Regions from separate parts of the Marinococcus sp. LNHM5E3-2.1 genome, predicted to be linked through region 1. Evidence: a T-box and tRNA genes for the amino acid it is inferred to sense, from the RefSeq annotation. Region 1 holds a T-box; the other regions hold tRNA genes.
The links. A T-box is a leader RNA that pairs with one kind of tRNA and senses whether it is charged. The one in region 1 lies ahead of argS (arginine--tRNA ligase), so its partner is inferred to be a tRNA-Arg.
Positions count from the first base shown of each region.

Region 2: it has a tRNA-Arg gene. The T-box ahead of argS (arginine--tRNA ligase) is inferred to sense a tRNA for this amino acid. The anticodon was not compared.
Region 3: it has a tRNA-Arg gene. The T-box ahead of argS (arginine--tRNA ligase) is inferred to sense a tRNA for this amino acid. The anticodon was not compared.

Region 1 covers NZ_JBQLIB010000004.1:12,844-20,196, forward strand. Annotated here, with positions in the region: gene ACTRXH_RS06805 (hypothetical protein) at 1-310, opposite strand, end outside; gene ACTRXH_RS06810 (MFS transporter) at 777-2,030, opposite strand; T-box leader at 2,243-2,451, shown strand; gene argS (arginine--tRNA ligase) at 2,498-4,186, shown strand; gene ACTRXH_RS06820 (GNAT family N-acetyltransferase) at 4,386-4,841, shown strand; gene ACTRXH_RS06825 (alpha/beta fold hydrolase) at 4,879-5,403, shown strand; gene ACTRXH_RS06830 (retron Ec67 family RNA-directed DNA polymerase/endonuclease) at 5,743-7,353, opposite strand, start outside.
Region 2 covers NZ_JBQLIB010000012.1:59,631-66,983, forward strand. Annotated here, with positions in the region: gene ACTRXH_RS12945 (dihydrolipoamide acetyltransferase family protein) at 1-121, shown strand, start outside; gene ACTRXH_RS12950 (metal ABC transporter solute-binding protein, Zn/Mn family) at 251-1,237, shown strand; gene ACTRXH_RS12955 (BrxA/BrxB family bacilliredoxin) at 1,318-1,746, shown strand; gene ACTRXH_RS12960 (hypothetical protein) at 1,815-2,051, opposite strand; gene ACTRXH_RS12965 (hypothetical protein) at 2,221-2,583, shown strand; tRNA gene ACTRXH_RS12970 (tRNA-Arg) at 2,657-2,731, shown strand; gene ACTRXH_RS12975 (aromatic acid exporter family protein) at 2,902-3,918, shown strand; gene prli42 (stressosome-associated protein Prli42) at 3,990-4,070, opposite strand; gene ACTRXH_RS12985 (M20/M25/M40 family metallo-hydrolase) at 4,173-5,297, shown strand; gene ACTRXH_RS12990 (YaaR family protein) at 5,315-5,752, shown strand; gene ACTRXH_RS12995 (low molecular weight protein-tyrosine-phosphatase) at 5,765-6,232, shown strand; gene ACTRXH_RS13000 (fructosamine kinase family protein) at 6,232-7,086, shown strand; gene ACTRXH_RS13005 (phytoene desaturase family protein) at 7,232-7,353, shown strand, end outside.
Region 3 covers NZ_JBQLIB010000001.1:204,377-211,729, reverse strand. Annotated here, with positions in the region: gene ACTRXH_RS01095 (Cof-type HAD-IIB family hydrolase) at 1-10, shown strand, start outside; gene ACTRXH_RS01090 (glycerophosphodiester phosphodiesterase) at 138-956, opposite strand; gene ACTRXH_RS01085 (hypothetical protein) at 1,231-1,479, opposite strand; gene ACTRXH_RS01080 (hypothetical protein) at 1,679-1,846, opposite strand; tRNA gene ACTRXH_RS01075 (tRNA-Arg) at 2,022-2,096, opposite strand; gene ACTRXH_RS01070 (hypothetical protein) at 2,244-2,711, opposite strand; gene ACTRXH_RS01065 (Glu/Leu/Phe/Val family dehydrogenase) at 2,829-4,085, opposite strand; gene ACTRXH_RS01060 (cysteine hydrolase family protein) at 4,100-4,654, opposite strand; gene ACTRXH_RS01055 (ArgE/DapE family deacylase) at 4,654-5,961, opposite strand; gene ACTRXH_RS01050 (M50 family metallopeptidase) at 6,118-6,813, opposite strand; gene ACTRXH_RS01045 (DUF6884 domain-containing protein) at 6,810-7,292, opposite strand; gene ACTRXH_RS01040 (efflux RND transporter permease subunit) at 7,298-7,353, opposite strand, start outside.

The sequences.
Region 1 (7,353 bases):
GTGTATTAGAAAGGGCATTCATTAATTTCACTCTTTTTTCTGACTGATGCGTCTTCAAGGCCACATTATATACTTGCATAGCAATCGTTAAAAACTCTTCACTCTCTGCTAATTGCTGAATATCATGTCCTTCTTCTTCTAATATTTTCAACCTCTCGTCCATATCTGAGAGTACTTGTTCTCTTCTTTTTGTAGCAGGACCTACAAACACTTGGCCAAAAAGTTCTGATAAAAGCCCTCCTGCCACTGGAACTGCACTTAAACTTCCTTTTGCAATCGCATGGCCCACTTCTTTCGTCTTATCTTTCAATTATTGACACTCCTTTTTCCAAATGTGCTTTACCTATATGATTGTAAATTACAAAAAATCATTTTTATTTCATATTGAGATTATCTTTCCTTACTTATTTTTTCATATAATCCAAATCAAGTACATAACAAGGAAACTATTGCCAACTATTCTTTGGATCAAATTTCTATTTATGGAGCGTTGCAAAAGGTAGACCTTTTTAGTCATTGTATATGTCGACCTAAAAAAGCACTATTGCGTACCAAAAGGTCTTGAATTATTTTTAGCACGTTCTAAAAAGAACATGGATGTTTTGGCACGCTATTAAACTACTTTGCCATATTTACTTGATTCGGAGTCGGAATGACCTTCTAATAGGCTTGTCGTAATTCTATAAAACAGCTGAAGTAACGAAGCCGATAATAAAAAGCATAAATAAACAGCAGCGCCCTCTAGAAAGATAGCGCTGCTGTTTATTTATAATGATTTATTGTTTCAGTGTCCTATACGCAGAAAGCTTTTGTTCTTCGGCAGAAACCGATAATATTCTTCGGTGCCGTATATACATCAGACAGCTGATGGCCAAAAGGAGGGAAGCAATGATGAAAACGATGCGCACTCCCGCTGTTTCCGCCAGTCCTCCAACCAATAATGAAGAAAGGCCAAAAAAGCTGGTCAAAATAACGTCTCTGGAAGAAAATACCTTTGCCAGCTGCTTTTCTTCCGTATGGGCTTGAATCAGAGAAATTTGCGTAACTTCCTGAACCTGCGTCGGAATACCGATCAAAAGGGAAATGAGCAGGGCGAAAGCGTTGGAAGCTGGAAACGCGAACCAAAAGGTGAATATCGCAACACAAAACGAGCTGCCGATTAAAAAATACCGGGCTTTAGCCTGAAGAGCTTTTTCAAACCGGAAGCAGAGCATACCGCCAATCATCAGGCCGGCGAAAAACGAAGCATTGATGTAACCCCACCACGACTCATTTTCCTGAAGCACATCGGCAACATACACATACAGTAACGCAGCGATCCAGATGGCTGCTGTTAAAGAAGTGATGCCATCGACAATAAACATGGTGCGCAGCGGACGATGCTTCCATACATACTTCCATCCCGATTGAATGGTTTCTGCCATCGATGAAACCGACGAGGTTTGCAAAGAAGCGTCGCTGCTCTCAATACGAACACCAAGAAGCAGTAAAGGAATTATCATAAAAGTAAGGGAAGTGCCTATAAACACTGCACCTGGTGGAAACAGTACGATGAACAGAGCGCCAACAGGCCACCCGGTTAATTGAATCGTTTGGTCAGAAACGGACATCAGGCTGTTTGCCCAAACCAGAAAGCGCCGAGGGACGATTCTGGGAAGAGAAGCGTTCCGGGCAGGCGTGATCCAACTGTCCAATACGGCAATCAGGCCCACAATGATCAACGCCCAAATTAAAAATGAAGACCCGATAGCTGTTAAAAGAAGCATGGGCAGGGTCATCAACAGCAGCCCTTTACCGATAGATGCCGAAGCTAAAATCGATCTCAGGTTCCCTTTTTCCAGTATCAAAGGAGCGAACAAGCCGCCAAGAAACCGGGAAAACGTATTGATAAAAGGAATAAGAGAAACGAGAAACACGGAAGAAGTGCGTTCGTAAACGACGCTGATGATACTTACAAGATAAAAAATATCGCCGGCACTGGCGATGGACTGATTACTCAACAACAAAAAGAACGAACGTGTGCTGCTCATCATATCACCCACTGTATTTAGTTTTTATATGGGGAAGATGAGCTGCCTACATGAGCTTTCGTCCTTTCGTGAAAATAGTTTTGTTGGATGCTTTAAATATGGTTGTTATTAAAATATCACAATTTATGGAAAAAGCACAGTCTCGAAAACCATTTTTGTAATTTTAAGGTTGATTTTTCTATCTTTTACATATACACTTCTTCATTAATAAATCATATTCGGGGAAGAAGAGAGTAATGATGCGGCCGGTCTGGCAGCGACTCAGGGACGGTGGAAGCCTGGGAAACGGTGCATGATGAAGCGCACTTCGGAGGAACGGTCTGAAACCAAGTAGGAACCGTCGGGTCATTTCGTTATCAATGGGCAAGGAGGTTCTTCGGAACAATCGGAGTGGTACCGCGGGTAAGATCTCGTCTCTATACAGAGGCGGGATTTTTTTATGCTATAAACAGGAGGAAAAGCAGATGATCGAATACGAAAAGCATTATGCCGAAGCCATTACCCCGCACATTCAGCATGTGTTGAATGTCGAGGAGGTCCAGGCGTTGATTGAATATCCAAAATATGAGGGGCAGGGAGATCTGGCGTTCCCTTGCTTTGCGCTGGCCAGGCATTTCCGAACCAATCCTAAGGAAATCGCTGCCGAGTTGGCCGACAGCATCAACAGCCCGTTATTTGAAAACGTGGTGGCAGATGGACCATATGTGAATGGGTTTTTAGATAAAGCAGCTGTCAGTCAGCAACTTCTTCAGCGCATTCAACAAGAAGGAACGAATTACGGGACGCATGCATGGGGGAGAGGGAAGACCATTACGCTGGATTTTTCGTCACCTAATATTGCGAAGCCCTTTTCGATGGGGCATTTACGGTCGACGGTGATCGGTAATGCCATGGCGAACATTGTCCAAAAGTGTGGATACACCCCGGTCAAGATTAACCATGTGGGGGACTGGGGGACCCAGTTCGGAAAATTAATGGTGGCTTATACGCGCTGGGGATCGGAGGAGCAGGTACAGCAGAATACGATTAAAGAACTGCTGGATTTGTATGTACTGTTCCATGAAAAAGCGAAGACTGAGCCGCATTTGGAAGAAGAGGCACGTCAGTGGTTCCGAAAGCTCGAACAGGGGGACGAAGAAGCAGCCCTTCTCTGGCGTTGGTTCCGGTACGAATCCCTGCAGGAATTTTCAAAGATTTATAATCTATTGGGTATAGAGTTTGATACGTACCACGGCGAAGCCTTTTATAACGATCGGATGGAGGGGGTGGCGCAACTGATTCAAGAGAAGGAGCTGCTGGTAAGATCCGAAGGAGCAGAAGTAGTCGATTTGAGCGACCATCAGCTGCCGCCGTGCCTGATTCGAAAATCCGATGGGGCTACGCTATACGCCACACGGGATCTGGCCGCGGCAATCTATCGGCATCAGAAGTACGGGTTCGATCAATCGTACTACATTGTCGGAGACGAGCAACGCCTGCATTTTCAACAGCTGTTTTTGGTTTTGGAAAAGATGGGATACGATTGGGCGAAGGGAATGATCCACATCCCGTTCGGCTTTATACTGCAAAATGGGAAGAAAATGTCGACGAGAAAAGGAAAAGTGATTTTACTGGAAGAAGTGATTCAGGAATCCATTGATCTGGCGCAGCGAAATATTGAGAAGAAAAACCCGGAGCTTGGGCAGAAGGAAGAAACTGCGCGTATAGTCGGTGTTGGAGCGATTATTTTTCATGACTTAAAGCACGAACGGCAAAATAATATCGAATTTCAATTCGAGGATATGCTGCGGTTTGAAGGAACGACAGGGCCGTATGTACAGTACACGCATGCAAGAGCCTTTTCGATTCTAAAGAAGGCCGGTTATCAGCCGTCTTCAGTGGAGCAGGGATTAACGGATGCTCCGAGCTGGAATGTCATCAAAGCGCTGGCAGCTTTTCCGTCGGTTATTGAAAGAAGCTACCATCAGAGTGAGCCTTCGGTCATTGCCAAGTATTTGATTCATTTAAGCCAGAGCTTCAACAAATACTACAATCAGGTACGCATACGGAGGGAGGACGAGGAGCTGCCAGCCAGACTGGCCCTGGTACATGCAATGGCGATTGTGTTGCAGGAGGGGTTGCGTATTCTTGGTGTTCAGGCACCCGAAGAAATGTAGAAGAGATTCAACTAATAATATACCCCGTTAAACCAACGGAGCCATCAACCGCCCGGGGGAGGAAGAAGGAAAGACGTTTTCTTTCTTTTGGCTGCCTCTCCATCAGCGGCAAGTATTAGTGTCGGGGTATAGTGATTACATTTATCGTCTGTAATAGTTTTCTCAAGCTTCTATAACTAAACAAGGAGGTGTTACTAAGATGATTCATTGCCGAACGATCAGGAAACGGGACTATATTTCTCTACCGTTGCTTTTTGATGTATTGGGGTACACGAGCACGCCAGAGGATATCGTTAATCGCATGGACCACTTAATGCAGCTGCCGCAATACGAAGCAATTGTCGCTGTAAATGATAAAGAAGAAATTTTCGGGTTTGTTGGCTTGGGGCATATGCATTATTTTGAAAGAACGGGCACATATGGAGCTATTTTAGCTATGGCAGTGAGAGCAGATAAACAGCGCCAAGGCATTGGAACAATTTTAATCGAAGCCGTAGAGGTCTGGGCGAACCACCTTGGATGTGATGGTGTAGTAGTTTCGAGTGGTAATCGAAATGAACGGAAGGCGGCACATCAGTTTTATCAAAAACATGGGTATCTTCGCGAAGGCTCGAGCTTTGTGAAACGTTTGGAGGAGAGCGGGAGCAAAAAATAATGATTCGGCTAAACTTCAGCAAAAAGGGGGGTTATCGATGAGAGAATACTGGATTTCTGGCAATAATACGGTTTTACACTGCCTGGACAGTTCTCCGGATACTAGGGAGACAACTCCTTTATTTATTAGTCCGGGATTATCCGAACCTGCTGAAAACTATATTGATACGATCCGGGCGTTAGAGCCCCGGCGGTGTATTGTTTTTGCGCATCGGGGTAGAGGGAAAAGCAGTGCGCCAACATCAGGATATACTTTGGAGGACCATGTGAATGATATAGAGGCAGTTGCGAATTTCTTTGACCTTCACCGCTTTTATCTGATGGGGTATTCGTGTGGCGTTTCCTACGCCTTGGGTTATGCGCTACGACAACCCTCCAGGCTGGAGGGATTAATCTTAGCCGAATACCCCGCAGTCGATAAACAAATGGGTCCGGGATGGGCTGATCATTACTTGCAGACCTCATATGGAGACCAAAGAGGTAGCGATCTCATGGACGAGCAGGTCGTTCGGGGAATCGAACGAGATGCCCGGGAGTTCTCGTTTCGTTCCTCTCTTCATTAGATTTCCTGTCCGACGCTCATCCTGAGAGGTACGGGAGAAGAATCACTTTTATCTGAAGAAGAGGCCGGAGAATACCAACAAAAAATGAAAAACGCACAATCGGTAGTATTTAAACAGGCAGGGCATACCTTAAAAGAAACAGAATTCCATAAGTTTGTTCGTGTACTCCGTACATATTACAGAGTGCGAAGAACTAATAAACTTTCTTGTTAGAAGTATATTAACATAACCATTATTATCGGAAGTTGATAGCTTTAATTCCAATATAATTAGCATCCTTTATGTTTTGATAAAAAAAGAATAAACAACAAAGAAGGTTTAGGTAACTATTAACGTAAGTCATTCATTTGTATATTTTTTCACAGTTTCGCTTATATTATCTAAAATACTTCTAAAGTTATCAAAATTAATTTCAGAATAGTTCTTTGATATGTGTTGGGAAAATCTTTCTTTTCCATAGTACTTTGCATTGTCTGAATCGTTTTTTCTATTAAATTCTTTACCGTGAATTTTATGTAATAATGTTACTTCATCAAACAAATCTTCAATATCAGATTCTAATTTCTTTTTGACTAATGGAACAGTGAAAAGATATAAATTATCAACAAGTTTAACTGCTAATTTCTCTTTTAGGGTTTTCATTTCTTCACTATTTTCATCGAAATTAGCCTCATTCATAATTTGTTGAAGAGGTTTACCTTTAACCAATTCGTTGTCGAACAATAAAATTACAGGGTTGCTAGGAGAATAGGCACTTATATCCTTAAAGTAATTTGAATAGTTATTACGAATGCTTCCCTGATTGCTAATATTGCTAAATAAGTAATAAATATTTTTAAGTGCTTCAGCCCCGTCTCTGTTAATATTCAAAAAGTAGTCTAATCTTTTAGATTTTTTTAAAAATGAAACATGGAATTCGAATGTCTGATTTGTTTTTTTTGTAATTAGGTTAGGATAATCGCGGTATAAATTTTTTAAAGCTGATTTTAAATAAGTAATATCTGTTTTACCTTCGGTCACAATAAGCGGTTTTGGGTTAGCGTAAAAATACTTATAAAATAAAAACTTTTGATATTCACGTTCACTCGCTTTGAAGTTATCAAATCGATGTTTATAATCTCTACTGTTTCTACCCTTTCTTTTATTATTGTACCAATCAAGTTGATTAATAAAAGAAAACCTTCCTTCTAATTGGTCAACAGTTCCCACTTCTTCATCAATTTCAAAATGTCCTTGAGTATAAAGCTTATGCGCCATGGCTCTGGTATTTTTATAATATTCTCTAGGTACATTCACTTTTTGGTTAACAACTAGGCCAGTAACTACTTGCCTCGAATCTTTAAACTGCAATCTTGTTTTATTTTTATTAATATCAAATCCTGAACTTTTTAATTCATTAGATATTTCCTCGTGAAATCTTAACTTGTGTTTCAAAAAATTTTTATCATTAGTTGAAAAGGTTAAGTCGTCAGCGTAACGTGTATAATTCAACCGATATTTTCTTGCAATTTTTAATAATCTAAGGTCAAGGATTTCACAAATTAAATTCGTAATGACTGGAGAGCTAGGGGCTCCTTGGGGTAGTTTCCTTTGATAACAAGATAGTTGAGCGATGATCGTAGCAACTTCAATAGGTAAAAGTAAGTTGTTATTCTTATTGAAAAATCCGCGAACGCGTCCGAAATGAAAACTTTCAAAAAAACTTTCTAAGTCGATGTTTAAAACAAACCTTTTATTTCGATGAATCCTTGCATTGGTTATAATGCTTTTCTTTTTTTCAAAAGCATGAGAAATATTGTTTTTCTTCTCTCTCCATTTATCTACTTGGTGTTTATGTAAAACTATCGAAAGTTTTTGTTGTACGTCTTTAAGTTCTTCTGTAGGAGCATTAATTTTTCTTACTCCTCCGTTTTTTTTGGGTATCTCAAAGGAGTGGTATAAGTTATCAAT
Region 2 (7,353 bases), on a different contig from region 1:
CTACATGGTTAACCTGTGTCTTTCCCTGGATCACCGGATTTTGGACGGCCTGCTGTGCGGACGGTTTTTAGCTGATTTAAAGCAGCGGCTTGAAAATTATAAAGGCACCGAAAACATTTAAGAGAGGTTCCCCGAGGGAGCCCCTCTTTTTTGGGCATAAAAAAGAATCGTTCTTATTTACAAACGGACTCCTCTGCGCTAAAATCAATGTACATACAAAACGTAATCATTACGATAAAGAGGTGCAATGATGAAAAAACTATTTGTTTTAGGGGCAGCTGGGGCAGCCTTTATTTCTTTAAGCGCATGTGGTTCAGCAGATACTCAGGAAGAACAGGGAACAGAAGGTGAGGAAAAGCTCGAAGTGTACACCACACTTTTTGCCTGGGAAGACTTCACAAAACAGATCGGCGGCGATCATGTGAATGTAGAAAACGTCGTACCTGCAGGGTCGGATGCGCATACATATGACCCAACGCCGCAGACACTAACAAACATTGCGGAGGGAGATATGTTTGTTATGACTGGAAACGGGATGGAAGGGTTTGCCGACGAAGTGGAGAGTACTATTGGTAATCAGGATGTACAGATAGCCAGGGTGGCAGAGGCGGCCGGCGAGGAGGAAGCCCATGATCATGAGGAGGGCGAATCTGAAGAAGAACACGCTGAGCATGCTGAAGAAAGCCACAGCGGGGAAGAGCACGACCACAGCGGTACGGACCCTCACGTATGGATCGACCCGGTTCAGGCGAAAGAAGCAGCCGGCGTGATTAAAGACCAGCTGGTAGAGGCGGATCCAGATAATGAGCAGGCCTATGAAAGTAATTATGAGGAACTGTCGGCGGAGCTCGATGAATTAGATGAGCGGTTCCAGACTCTTGTGAATGAAAGCAGTAAAAATCAATTTATTGTTTCCCATGCAGCATATGGGTACTGGGAAGAACGATACGGATTGGAAGAAATTGCTGTTAACGGCGTAAACGCCCAGAGTGAACCTTCCACGCAGGAAATTAACAATATCATCGACACAGCAGAAAAAAATGACCTGAACGCCATTATGGTGGAGGAAAACATCCCTTCTGACACCACAGATGTTCTTCAGGAAGAAATCGGAGCAGAAGTGTATACGCTGAATAATCTCGAATCAGCCAGCGATGAAGAGATTGCTGATGGCGCGAGCTACGTATCATTAATGAATCAAAATATCGATAACCTTGAAAAAGCATTGAACGAATAACTTTTCAAGCTTCTCACTTGTGATTTCCTGTTCTTATCCGCTACAATGTAGGTATTCGGTGAAGGAAAGGAAGGATTTTAATGAATTTTGATTTTTACGTTAATGATATAGTACAAGCTTCCCGGGATGAAATCGAAGAAGCGGGCTACCAGTCTCTTCGTACCCCGGAAGAAGTTGATGAAGTGTTGAACAAGGAAGGCACGACACTTGTTATGGTAAACTCCGTGTGCGGCTGTGCTGGAGGCATTGCCCGTCCGGCAGCAGCTTACATGACAAATTATGATACGAAGCCGGACCGGCTTGTGACCGTGTTCGCAGGTCAGGATAAAGAAGCGACCGAGCAGGCCCGTTCTTACTTTACAGGATTCCCGCCGTCGTCCCCATCGTTTGGGCTCTTAAAAGACGGAGAATTGGTGCGCATGGTTGAGCGTCATGAAATTGAAGGCCACGAGCCGATTCAGGTTGTTCAAAAACTCGAAGAAGCTTTCGATCAATACTGCACAAAATAAAAAGTGCCCTCCGGGGGCGCTTTTTTTTGTAAAAAAAAGCTCCTTCCTAAAGAAGGAGCCTGTAGAATTTATTTTTCCAAATGATAGATGTTGCCGTCCTGCTCTACAGTAGTATCAACATCCGGAAATACAATTTCGCTTGTTTTCGGCTCGAATTCCTGGGAAGTTTCAAAACCAACCCGATAGTCATTACTTTTTGTTGAAGGGCCTTCCTCTTTTGTCACACTGTACCATAGTGTTTTGCCATTAGAAGCGATTGTTGTCTGCGGTTCTCCTACATTAGCTTTAAATGTTACTTCTGCCATATGCTATCCCTCTTTCTTCGTGTAAGATCTATTAAGGATTCTTCCCTCTGGAGCTTTTGATTTAAACGTCAATTGCAAAAATAAGAAATGGCAGGGAAGTGCCTTGACGCTCAGCTTTATATTCGTGGTATACTGTTTCGGAATACATAAATGAAAAGGGCGGAGACAAATGATTCAGACGCATTATGAAAAAATTCAGGAATACTTAAACATGAATGAAGAGATTTCGTACGAAGAGTTCCGTGATTACTACCAAAACGTCATCGATGAACTTGATGCAAACGCATCCGGCTATGAAGAAGATCAGGTGTGGAAGGCCTTGTTTATTACCGAGAGCATCATGTCCAATGCGGAAGACCGCCAGAAGCGGACGAAAAAAAAGCAGGAGTCCAAGAAGTTCGGAAAGATGCAGGAACGTTCCAGAGTGTATTCCCAGCATTTTACTAAAAGACTTCAGGAAGCAGGGTACAGTGAAGAGGATATCAACGAACAGTTTGAAAAAATGCTCGAAGGCTCTCCCGGGGAAGCGTAATTAAAAAATGGGTTGACTTTCATATTCGTTCATTGGTATAGTATTCATTGTCTTGTTAAAACATATGACAAAAGCGCCTATGGTGAAAGGGATATCACTCGAGATTCCGGTTCTCGCATTCCAGGTTCGAGTCCTGGTAGGCGCACCAATGAATAAATGTGTAAGCAAAGGAGCTATTCCTTTGCTTTTTTATTTGTTTTTAGGCTGGTACGAATGCAGAAGAGGGCGCTGCCGGGATGAAAGGCGCCAGTCAGTTTCCCTCTGCCTGTGTTTACGATATAATATAAGAACGAATGAATAAACTGAGAGGTTTTTTAGATGGGGAGATTCCGAATTGGATATCGGACGCTGAAAACAGCAGTAGGCACGGCTATATCCGTATACATTGCCCAGCTGCTGCAGCTGGATTATTACATATCAGCAGGTGTCATTACCATTCTTTGTATTACAACGACTAAAAGGGGCTCCCTGACTGTCAGCATTGAACGACTCGTTTCCTGTGTGATTGGGCTCGGGGTCGCTAGTGTATTCTTTGAACTGATAGGCTATAATCCGGTGGCCATCGCTGCACTCTTTCTCATCAGTATTCCACTCAGCGTAGCAGCGAACGCTGCCCGGGGTATCGTCACAAGCAGTGTTATCGTCCTGCACCTTTATACAGAAGAACAGGTGAGCGCAGGTATCTGGATGAACGAGCTCGCGATTATTTTTATCGGCATTGGGGTAGCTTTAATTATGAACCTTTATATGCCGAGCAGTGAAAAAAGCCTGGCCCAGGACCAATTAAGCCTTGAAGACGCTTTTCGCAAAATTTGGGAGGAATACGCAAACTACCTTCGTTTTGGAGATAATATCTGGGACGGGGCAGAATTTTCGGATGCAGCGAAGATTATTGATGAAGCTAAAGGAAAAGCCCTGAGAGATATAGATAACCACTTCCTCCGGGATGACGACTACTTTTATCACTATTTCCGTATGAGGGAAAAACAGTTCTCGGTACTCGAGAGTATCCTGCCGTTTATTTCTTCGATTGATCAGTCAGTGCCCCAGGGCCATAAAATGGCTGATTATATGGATGAATTAAGCGACGCTGTCTCCCCGGGTAATACTGCCGGCTATTTTTTATACCGTCTTGACGAAATGAAGTATGAAATTCAGCAGATGGAGCTGCCTAAAACAAGGCATGAATTCGAAATACGTTCCTCTCTGTTTTATATTTTGTATGAAATTGAAGAATACCTGCTCATTAAAAAAATGTTTAAGCCCGATCCGAAGCGTACCCATACAATATCGGGCAAACGATTAAACAGACAGATGGCACGCAGAAACAAATAAAAAGCAGAACAAGTGGGTATGAAAACCCGCAAGTTCTGCTTTATCCGATACATACAAGGATTGACGTTTATTTAAAACATCACCGCTCCGCCCATTAACAGGCTGCTGCCGACAAGCGCAAAGATCATAATGTAAATAATGACTTTCTGCATTCTAACCCCCGCTTTCAATAAAAACTGATGCTCAAATTATAACACAGCAGGCAAAAAAATATATAATAAACCTAAGCAACCCGCAAAGGAGTTATAATAGTGATGGCAAATCAGGAACGTTTAATACAGGAATTTATCGAACTGGTGCAGATAGACTCGGAAACGAAGCATGAAGCCAAAATCGCAGATGTCATCAAACGCAAATTCCAACAGCTTGGCCTCGAGACAAAAGAAGATAATGCCAAAGCCCTGACCGGACACGGAGCAGGAAACCTGGTCTGTACGTTAAAAGGCACAGACAGCACAAAGCCGGTAATTTATTTCACCTCTCACATGGATACAGTCGAACCGGGGAAAGGTATTGAACCCGAAGTGCAGGATGAATATATCGTTTCAAGCGGGGAAACCATTCTCGGAGCTGATGACAAAGCAGGGATTGCGGCGATGCTTGAAATGATAAAAGTACTTCAGGAAGAAGACGAGCCTTATGGTGATGTTCAGTTTATCATCACAGTCGGGGAAGAGTCCGGCCTTGTGGGCGCAAAGCATCTTGATACCGGACTTGTGCACGCCGATATGGGTTATGCGCTTGATAGTGACGGACCGGTTGGCACGCTCGTCACGTCAGCGCCGTACCAAACGAAAATGCACGCGACTATTTACGGAAAGAAAGCGCACGCAGGTGTGGAGCCGGAAAAAGGCATTTCAGCCATCAGTGTTGCTTCTAAAGCAGTGACTAAGATGCCGCTTGGACGAATTGATGAAGAAACAACAGCCAACATCGGAAGCTTTGCCGGAGGCACGCAGACAAATGTCGTATGTGATGAAGTCGTGATTTCTGCTGAAGCACGCTCCTTTAAACCGGATAAGCTGAGCAGACAGATAGCTGCGATGCGCGGGGCTTTCGAAGAAGCAGCAGAAGAAATGGGCGCCGAGGCATCTATTGACATACAGCCAATGTATGAAGGATACGTGCTGGCTGAATCAGATGATGTGGTGCAGCGTGCTGTGCAGGCCGCCAACCGGCTCGATGTGGAGCCGAGAACTGTACAGAGCGGAGGCGGCAGTGATGCCAACGTGATTTCCGGCTACGGCATACCTACCATCAATCTGGGCGTCGGGTATGAAAATATCCACACTACGGAAGAACGGCTGCTTATAAAAGAATTTGTGAAAGTACCAGCGTTTATGGCGGCCATTGTAACTGGGCCGGCAGAAGACGCGTAAAGGAGGACAGTATACGCGTGGATATTCATCGTCTTCAGGGAAATATTAAATCACCGCTCCCCAGTGTAAAGGAGAGAAAAGCCGAAAAGAATCCGTTTTCGGAAATGATGCAGACCGAACAGTCCAAAACATTCAACCGGCAGATGGGTATCATGCTTGAACAACTCGATCAGCAGGGCAGGCGTTTGATGGAGCACCAGACCATTCCAGAGTTAAAAGAATATAAACGCCTTGTAAGAGAAATTATTACAGAGCTCAAGGACCACGGATTGAACCTGCATGAAGAAAGGTCGTTTGGCAGCGACGGACGGCTCAAAACCCATCAGCTGATTGAAAAGATTGATAAAAAATTAGTGGAAATGACAGACCAGATGCTGCAGCAGGAACAGGAGCCCCTTTCCCTTCTCGATATGACCGGGGAAATAAAAGGCATGATTATACATCTCTACGGATAAAGGAGGGCATCTATGAGTATAAAGGTTTTATTCATCTGTTTAGGAAACATCTGTCGTTCGCCAATGGCAGAAGCGCTTTTGCAAAAGCACCTGCAGGAAGCAGGAGTGGAAAATAAAATCAGCGTGGATTCAGCCGGTCTCGGTGATTGGCATGCAGGCTCGCCACCGCATAAAGGAACGATTGGTGTGCTCGAACAGCATGGTATTCATGCCGGTCCGGGAACCGCCCGGGTCGTGCAGTCCGGAGAAGAAGCCGATTATATTGTAGCTATGGATGAACAGAACCTTGAGATGCTTCAGGACTTTCACGTTTCCACTAAAGACGGCAGGGTATGGAAACTGTTGGACTTTCACCCTGAGCGCCGGAGTGAAGACGTCCCTGACCCTTATTTCGATAATAATTTCGACCACGTGTTTGAACTGGTTAATACGAGTACCTTTCATTTATTACAATGGATCAGAGAGCAGGAGAATGTATAATGGAGCATATTCAAAAAGCGATACGATACGTGGATCCGCAGGCAGAAGTAACCAATATAGCAGGCCTCTCCGGGGGAAGCATCAGCTCTGCCTACCGGGTGGATACAAACAAGCGCTCCTATTTTTTGAAATGGAATGAAGAGGCGCCGTATGATTTTTTCCGCCAGGAAAAACGCGGGCTCGAATTTCTGCGTGAATCGGAAGCAGTGCATGTGCCTGATGTACTGCACTGGTCGAAGAAATTTATTATTATGGATATTATTCAGGGAAGAGGGGACAGCCGCACGGACGAGTGGCTGGGCATCGACCTGGCCAATCTTCATCAATCCTCCGGAGATTATTTCGGCCTTGAGGAGGATAACTTTATCGGGGAGCTGCCGCAGGAGAATTCCTGGGAAACAAGCTGGGTGCGTTTTGTAAGGGATCACCGCCTGCGGCCGCAGATGGAAATCGCCAGATCCCTGGGCAAATTGACTGACGAACGGTCCCGCCGCCTGCGCTATATTCTGGACCATCTCGAAGAATGGATACCCGACGACCGGCAGCCGGTTAAGCTGCACGGCGATCTTTGGGCCGGCAATTGGCTCACAGGAGAAGAAGGGCGTCCATATTTGATTGACCCCGCCTGCTGGTATGGAGACTACGAATTTGATCTTGCCTTTACACGGCTGTTTGGAGGATTTTCTGAACGGACGTATGAAGCGTATGAAACCATCCAGCCGGTGGAAGCTGAATTTGAAGAACGGATGCCTCTCTATCAGTTATATTATTTGCTCGTCCATTTAAACGTGTTCGGGGAAATGTACGGGGCGCAGGTGGACCGGGTGCTTGCATTATACAGCAGAAGCAGTTGAACGGGGCCTTTCTTTCTGAAAGGTCTTTTTTTATGCTTTTACAATGTCTATTTTCCCGGGCTTTTGGGCAGGTTGAGAATGCAAAAAAACGGGAATAAAACTTTGGACATGCATATAAGGTTTTGACAGAGAGGGGCTTTTTGGAGTGAGAGAGACACGAATTGCGGTGATTGGAGCGGGCCCCGGAGGACTTACCGCTGCCATGCTGCTGCAGAGTCAGGGTTTTCAGGTAAGTGTGTTCGAAAAGGATGATAAGCCAGGCGGACG
Region 3 (7,353 bases), on a different contig from region 1:
TCTGCTGTAGCACCCTGGGTTTATTAACAGCAAATAATGACAGGAAGCCGCTTTGTAAAAAAGGCGGCTTTTTTCGTTAATAAGCAATAAAATAATTTCGGTAAATGAAATTATATTCACTCATAAAAAAAGAAGCTTTAATCTGTGTAAGCTTCTTTTTGATTCGATGGTTCGGATAGTTTTGACGGTTCCGTTTGTTCCGAAGGCTTCGGTTCCTCCGGCGCTGCCTGCTTAGGGGGATACAAATACTGCTGAAGAGCCTTTGGTTTATTTGTAATAATCCCCGTGACGCCGGCATCTATTGCTTTTTTCCATCCACTTTTTTTATCAATAGTATAAGGAATAACCTCGAGTTCCGAATTAATAGCGTCGTCAATCCAGGATTTATCGATCGTGCGGTAATGAGGGTGAAGCTCTGTAGCTCCGACGATTTTCGCGTATTCACACGGGCGGTACAGGTGCACCGCGTAAAGAATAGCGATATTGATCTCTTCCGACAGCTCCCGAACGTAGGCCATCGATCGGTGATTGAAGCTTGACACTGTAGCCGATTCTATTTTTTCATAGTCGTTCAGCAGGTTAATCACAGCTTCTTCAAGACCTTTATGAGCAATGTTGGAATTTTTTAATTCAAGCACAAGCTTCATTTCCTCCATGCCTGTTTCCTGCAGAAGCTGCTCCAGACTGACGATTTTTTCCTTGCGGTACCTTTTATGCATCCACGCCCCCGCGCTTAAATCCTGCAGTTCCTTGTATGTATATTCGTGAACACTTCCGGAAGCACCGGTTGTACGTTTCAACAGCGTATCATGAATCAGCACCGGTACCCCGTCTTTTGACAGCTGCACATCTGTTTCAATTGCGTCTGCTCCGTCTGTGACAGCCTGGCGGAAAGCCGACATGGTGTTTTCCGGACGGCGGTCTGAAGCCCCCCGGTGGGCTATAATTGAAGTCAAAATATCTTTCCTCCCTGCACATAACCGTACAAAACCTGCTCTATGAGTGCAGGTCAGGTAGATGCCCTACTGTCGGTTATCATCGTTCTTTTTTGCTTCTTCTGCTGTTTTTATAAACCCCATCTGCAGTCTAAGCTTCTCTTAGTTATATATTCACATTATGGGCTTTGAAAATCAACCATTAACGTTTTTCTATAAAAACTGAACGGCCTTCAAACAGCTTTTTTGATTTTCACCAGATAAAGCAGAACAGACAGCTGCAGCTAGGGCAGATTTAATTATTCTTCTGCGTTTTTTGAGACAGAATATATCTTTCACTGATACCAAAATAACGCACTTCCCCGCTGCCGTTTAGTGAAAAGGAAGATAAGCCCGAAGATACGTTTGTTTCTTTTGATAAGCTGGTAACCTCTTCGTGCATCTGAATCGTCTGAATGCTCGATTCTGTATCATACCAATGGTATCCGAACAGACCAGCAACCCCCAGACCAATCACTGTGATAATTGTATAAAATTTTCCCATGTCCCCCACTCCAATTGCGTTTCATATGATAAATAATGCTATGGCTGCAGCCCCCCTGCCGCAGATTTCTTAATTTATATAAGCTTCTAGTTATTACCCTATATTATACACTTCAAAGATGATACAGGCTTTAATCATTTTTCGTTTATTTATGGGCTTAACCCTGCGAAATACAAAAAAACTCCGCCAGGGCGGAGTTTTACAAAAGCATGGATGTATTTAATAGTACAAGCGCAAGCAGCGAGCTTCCGTACAGCAGGGAACAAAGCTGCCTGCTTTCTTTTGCATCTGCACTCGTAATCCACAGGCCATAAAACAGATACGTAAGCACGGCAAACAACATCAGGGATAAAACAATAATAATCATTTTAGCTCCCTTCCCGCTTTTTGTCAGAATCTTTAATTTAATTTTAATGTATGCGTTCGGTCATTTCAAACCTTTTTCGCTTATAGACACATATTTTCTCTAAGGCAACTTTTAGACCGGACCGGATTGAACAACAAACCCCCGGGCCCAGGGCCCGGGGGTAACTTATATATTATGGCGCCCTAGGCAGGATTCGAACCTGCGACCTACAGCTTAGGAGGCTGTTGCTCTTCCCCTGAGCTACTAGGGCTTATGTGTATAACTATGACCTTTGCTCCGGTGAACAAAGACAAATGTAAGAATACGTGGAAATGCGCTCATTGTCAAGATTTCCTTTCAAAAGCACCTGATGAAAGAAAGCACCCAACCGACAAGTTGGATGCTTTCTTCTGTTTTGTTATTTCGTTACTCTATATTCACGAAGCATGTGAGCGAATATCTGCTCGATATGCTTTTTCTCAAGCTTTGTGCAGTCTTTTGGTTTTTTGCCGGCTTCGGCGATTACCCATTGGTTGCTGCGCGTGTCGATCAGATACAGTTTGTCGTTTGGAAGGAAGACCTGGCTGAGCGATTTCTTTTTCGGTTCATCCAGTGTCAAATCAACCATGACATCGATGTTACGATCAAAGTGGCCGCTGACAGAGCCTTTTAACTCGGACTCCAGAAGTTCAATCGTAAATGTTTCATCCCTGAACCGTTTTCTGTAGTCTTCTTTTTCCAGCCCGCCCTGCTCCACAATTTCCGTTAAGACTTCGTCGAAATCTCCCCAGAGCTTATCAATACATTTGCTGATTCGTTTCATTTTTTCTGCTGTACTGTCTTCCGTATCGTTTTTATGAAAATCAAATTCTTTTGACCAATCCATCTAATCCCTCCTAGAACTCTTAGCAGTTTTTCTTCCCGTTTCCGGAAAAGCTCACACTAGCATTTTATCTTGTTGACTCCCCTGTGACTATAGATTCATGCAGAATTTGTTAATTTTTTAGATCCAGCCACGGTACTCCATTGCTTCCTGCAGCCGGTCCATCGCGAAAATCATTGCACCGTTTCTGTTGGTGGTCTTGTGTTCGTAGGCTGATTTTTCCGTTTGTTCGTATGCTTCGAGTATAAATTCCTTCATCCGTTCATTAATTACATCTTCAGACCAATAGTAGTTCATATGGTTCTGAACGGATTCCAGATACGACACGATAACACCACCGGCATTCACTAAAATATCCGGATATACTGCCTGGCCCTGGTCCTTTAAAATATGATCTGCTTCCGGTGTTGTCGGTCCGTTTGCAAGCTCCATAATCTTCGGGGCTTTTATCCGGTCTGCATTATCTTTTGTAATAACGCCTTCCATGGCAGCAGGTATCAAAATATCAGCGTCAGTATAAAGAATGTCCATGTTATTTTCGAGCAGATAGTTTTCTCCGTATTCCTGCAGGCCGCTGTTTCCTGCTTTTGCCTGCTGGGCTCTCGGAATATCAAGCCCCTCCTCATCATACAGGGCGGCTTTGGAGTCGCTGACGCTCACAATTTTACATCCTAAATCGTACAGCAGTCTCGCGGCGATCTGTCCGGCGTTGCCAAAACCCTGTACGGCCACGCGTATGTCTTCGGGACGTTTGTTCTCCTGCTCAAGCATTTTTTCGATAATATATACAGCGCCGCGGGCCGTGGCTGATTCTCTTGCTTTTGAACCGCCGACAAGAGGTGGCTTGCCGGTGATAACGCCGGGCTCGTGACCGCCTGCCATCCGGGAGTAGGTATCCATCATGACGCTCATGACCTTTGGATCCGTATACACATCCGGGGCGGGCACATCTTTATTGGGACCCAGAAGGTCAAACAGGGCCTCTGTGTATCCTCTGCTGACCTGGCGAAGCTCACGGTCACTCAGCATGGAAGGATCACAGACGACACCTCCCTTTGCTCCGCCATGCGGAATCTGAACAAGCGCGCACTTAAACGTCATCCATGCGGCCAGCGCCTCCGTTTCCTCTTCATCCGTTTGTGGGTGAAAGCGGAGCCCGCCTTTCACCGGACCAAGCACATCATTATGCTGCGTCCGGTAGCCGGTAAACATCTGGGTGTGGCCGTCGTCCATTTCCACCGGGAACTGGACCTCCACTTTTCTTTTCGGGTATTTCAGTATTGTTTCTACAGTATTTGGCAATTGAATAAGCTGGGAGGCTTCAGCGATCTGTTGATGCACAACACCGAGCGGCCCCTGGTTATTTTGTCCGGTCATGCTGTTCTTCCTTTCTATTGGACTGACGCCCCTAAAATATTTTGTGCGTGTTTTAGCGCAAACTCATGTCCTTCCTCGTCAAAGCTTGCTACAGCATCCTGATGGATGACGATATCGAAGCCTTTATTATAGGCATCTACTGCTGTATGAAGAATACAGATATCGGTACAGACGCCGGCAAGGTGAAGCTCGGTAATGCCGCGTTCTCTCAATTTCAGTTCCAGGCTTGTTCCTGCAAATGCACTATACCTTGTTTTGTCCACCTGCCAAACATTCGGCTGATGTCGTATAGATTCATACAGACTCTGAATGCTTCGATACAGATCCCTTCCCTTCGTTCCAGCTATATTATGGGGAGGAAACAGCTTCGTTTCCGGATGATACTCCTCCCCTTCTTCGTGACGGTCGAGGGCAAATACGACAAAATCATCCGCGGCCTGATAGGTTTCAATTAATTGATAAATAGCGTTTTCGATTTTCTGACCCGGCTCCCCGCAGGTAAGTGCACCTTCTTCCGCTACAAAATCCATCGTGTAGTCAATCACAATAAGGGCACGCGAATAGCTCATCAGCCTTCCCCTTCCTTTTTATAAATGCCGCACCAGCGGATTAAAAAGTCTGCGTACACTTTCGTTACGTTTTTTACACTTTCCAGGTCCACCCATTCATCCGGTTCGTGCATTTTTGCGCCTGATGGGCCGTAGCATGTAACAGCCGTATCATAATAAAGGCCGTAATACCGGGCATCTGTCGTTACCGGAATCGCCTGTCTGCCGCATTGTTTTCCGGTCACCAGCTCATGGGCTTCATCGAGTTTGGCAAACAGAGGGTCATCCTCAGGCATCACCATACCCTCCGCATGAAAACCAAAGGATTCAAAAGACGGAGGATTCTCGCGAAGCCACTCATCATCTTTTGTTTTATCAAGAATCCAATCGATTAGATCCTGTTTGCCTTCGGCCGGGTCCTTCCCCGGGTAAACCGCAGAACGAACCTCAAGTGTCGCTTCTACAGGAATATTGGAGGCAAAGTCCCCGCTGTGCATCGTTCCTACCTCCACGTCGATCGGCTCTTTCATATGGGCAAATTCCGGCGGCTTTTGTTCATCCCGGTTGACGTATTCCCGGTAGCTCTGCAGAGCCTCAATCACGCTTTGTGCTTTTTCGATGGCATTCGCTCCGACGCCGCTTTTATCCGACTGCAGATTGCTGCTCGTATCGATATGAATACGGAGCCAGAGGCTTCCAAGCTGGGCGGTGGATGGGCACTGCCCGAACGGTTCCGGAATGAGAACGGCATCTGCCAGATGTCCGGCGTTCGCTGCAGCGAGCGTCCCATTGCCTGTTGCTTCTTCCTCGATAACCGTTTTGATGGAAAAATCAGCTGCTGGTTCGTAGCCTGCATCCCGTATGGCTTTATAGGCATAAATCATTGCCGCCACACCGCTTTTCATGTCGAGCACCCCGCGTCCGTAAAGGCGGTCTCCAATACGCTGCGCTCCCCATGGATCCACGCTCCATTTGTGCTTTGGCTCCGGACTTACAACGTCCACATGGCCCTGGAAAAGCAAACTGCTGCCTTCGGACTTACGGGAACTGCGCGGTGCTTTCGCCACTACTACCGGCCGGCCTGCGTAGGACCACTCGCTTGGGGAGTACCCCGGAAGAGAGCTGATTTCTTTTTCATCGACATCCACTGTTTCTACGTCCATCTGCAGCTCGTTCTGAAAAAAATTCTTTAAGTATAATTGAAGGGATCCTTCATATTCGATCGTACTCGGAAATCGTGCGATCGTCTGTAAAAACTCTATTTCCTCTTCCCACAGATTATCAACTGAAGCTAATACTTTTTGACTGGGATTGATAGTCTCTGTCACTCGCTTTCCCTCATTTCTAAAAAGACTCTTTTACTCTCTTCGACTTTTCCCATTTTGACTTCAAAGTATGCTTCCGGTTTGAAAGTATTAGTTATTATAAAAACAGCTTCGGGCTGTAGACGCCACCCGTTTTTGCATATAAAAAAAGGGAAACGACTAAGCGCCTTCCCCCTGAATCAATACGGAACTGTCCCACTGCAGCCAAAAACCTGCCGAAAACCAGGCAGCTGCAAGCGCCAGTGTAAAAAAGAGTACGCCCCATACCTGCGCAGGGACGCGGCTCACCCGGTGCATCCCCGTAGCATCTCCGGCGTCCCCCGGCATCTGCAGACTCCGCTGCAGAATGATCCAGGCCGACCGGACTGACTGGATGACCAGAAGTACGCCGAGCATGAACATAATCCACATCATAAGCATTACCATATTTTCAATGAGCAGGTACAGACCCCCACCCGAAGCTGCCAGTCCCCAGACGATCCCGGCAGGATTACGCACCCAAAGAAGCGTATTCCAGATGAGCAGTCCTACAAGGGCTATCATGAGTCCGCTGTACCAGCCGGAGGTGAATACCCAGCTGTAAAGAAGAGCCATCCCGCTTGCAAACGGATAGCCGGCGAACGTTGTAAGCGCCTGGCCAAGCCTCCCTTTATGACCGGTTTCAGCAAGTCCCTCTCTCGTATAAAATAAAGAGATCGAGCGCACTTTCCCACCGGTGGCAAGCGCCATGAAGGCATGTCCGTTTTCGTGCACCATTGTCTGAAACAGCGATAAATAGGTGCCAAGCACTGGTGTGTACGTAAGAGCCGTTAACACGACAGCTGCTGTCAGAAAAAACAGGATCGTTTCCATCATGACTTTTTTTCCCGGGCGTGAAGGGGAAGCGGACGATGACTTGCTACCGCCTGCTTTAACGCCTGCTGCATGTATCCCATCCCGCGGTATTCCCGAAGCGGAAAAACGGTTCTCTCCATGGGCAGTATCCTCGTGATGACCGGATCGTATTTTTTGCCGAGCAGCACTACATACCGGTCGTATTCATTCATCTGCTTTTCCTGCCACTGCTGTATGCAGAAAGCCCGGGAGATTTCCTCCTGCTGTCTTTTTCCAAATGTAACATCGTAATTTGTGTTAATAAGCTCCTGCGGGTACATAAAACCGTGCTTGCCTGAGAGCACGGCCCACTGATCAGCGAATGCCTCTGCGTAAGCCCGGCACAGCTGATGGAACGTACTCTGGTATACGTGCTTTACAGGCAGAGGCCCAAGATCCGGCTCCGTGTCCCAGGCTTTTTTCGCCCCGCAGGGAATTATCGCGAGCTGTTTCAATGCCATTCACCTTATTTCCTTGATTTTCGCTCACGTCGTTTGTGGTCGCTTTCCGTTTTCCAGGTAT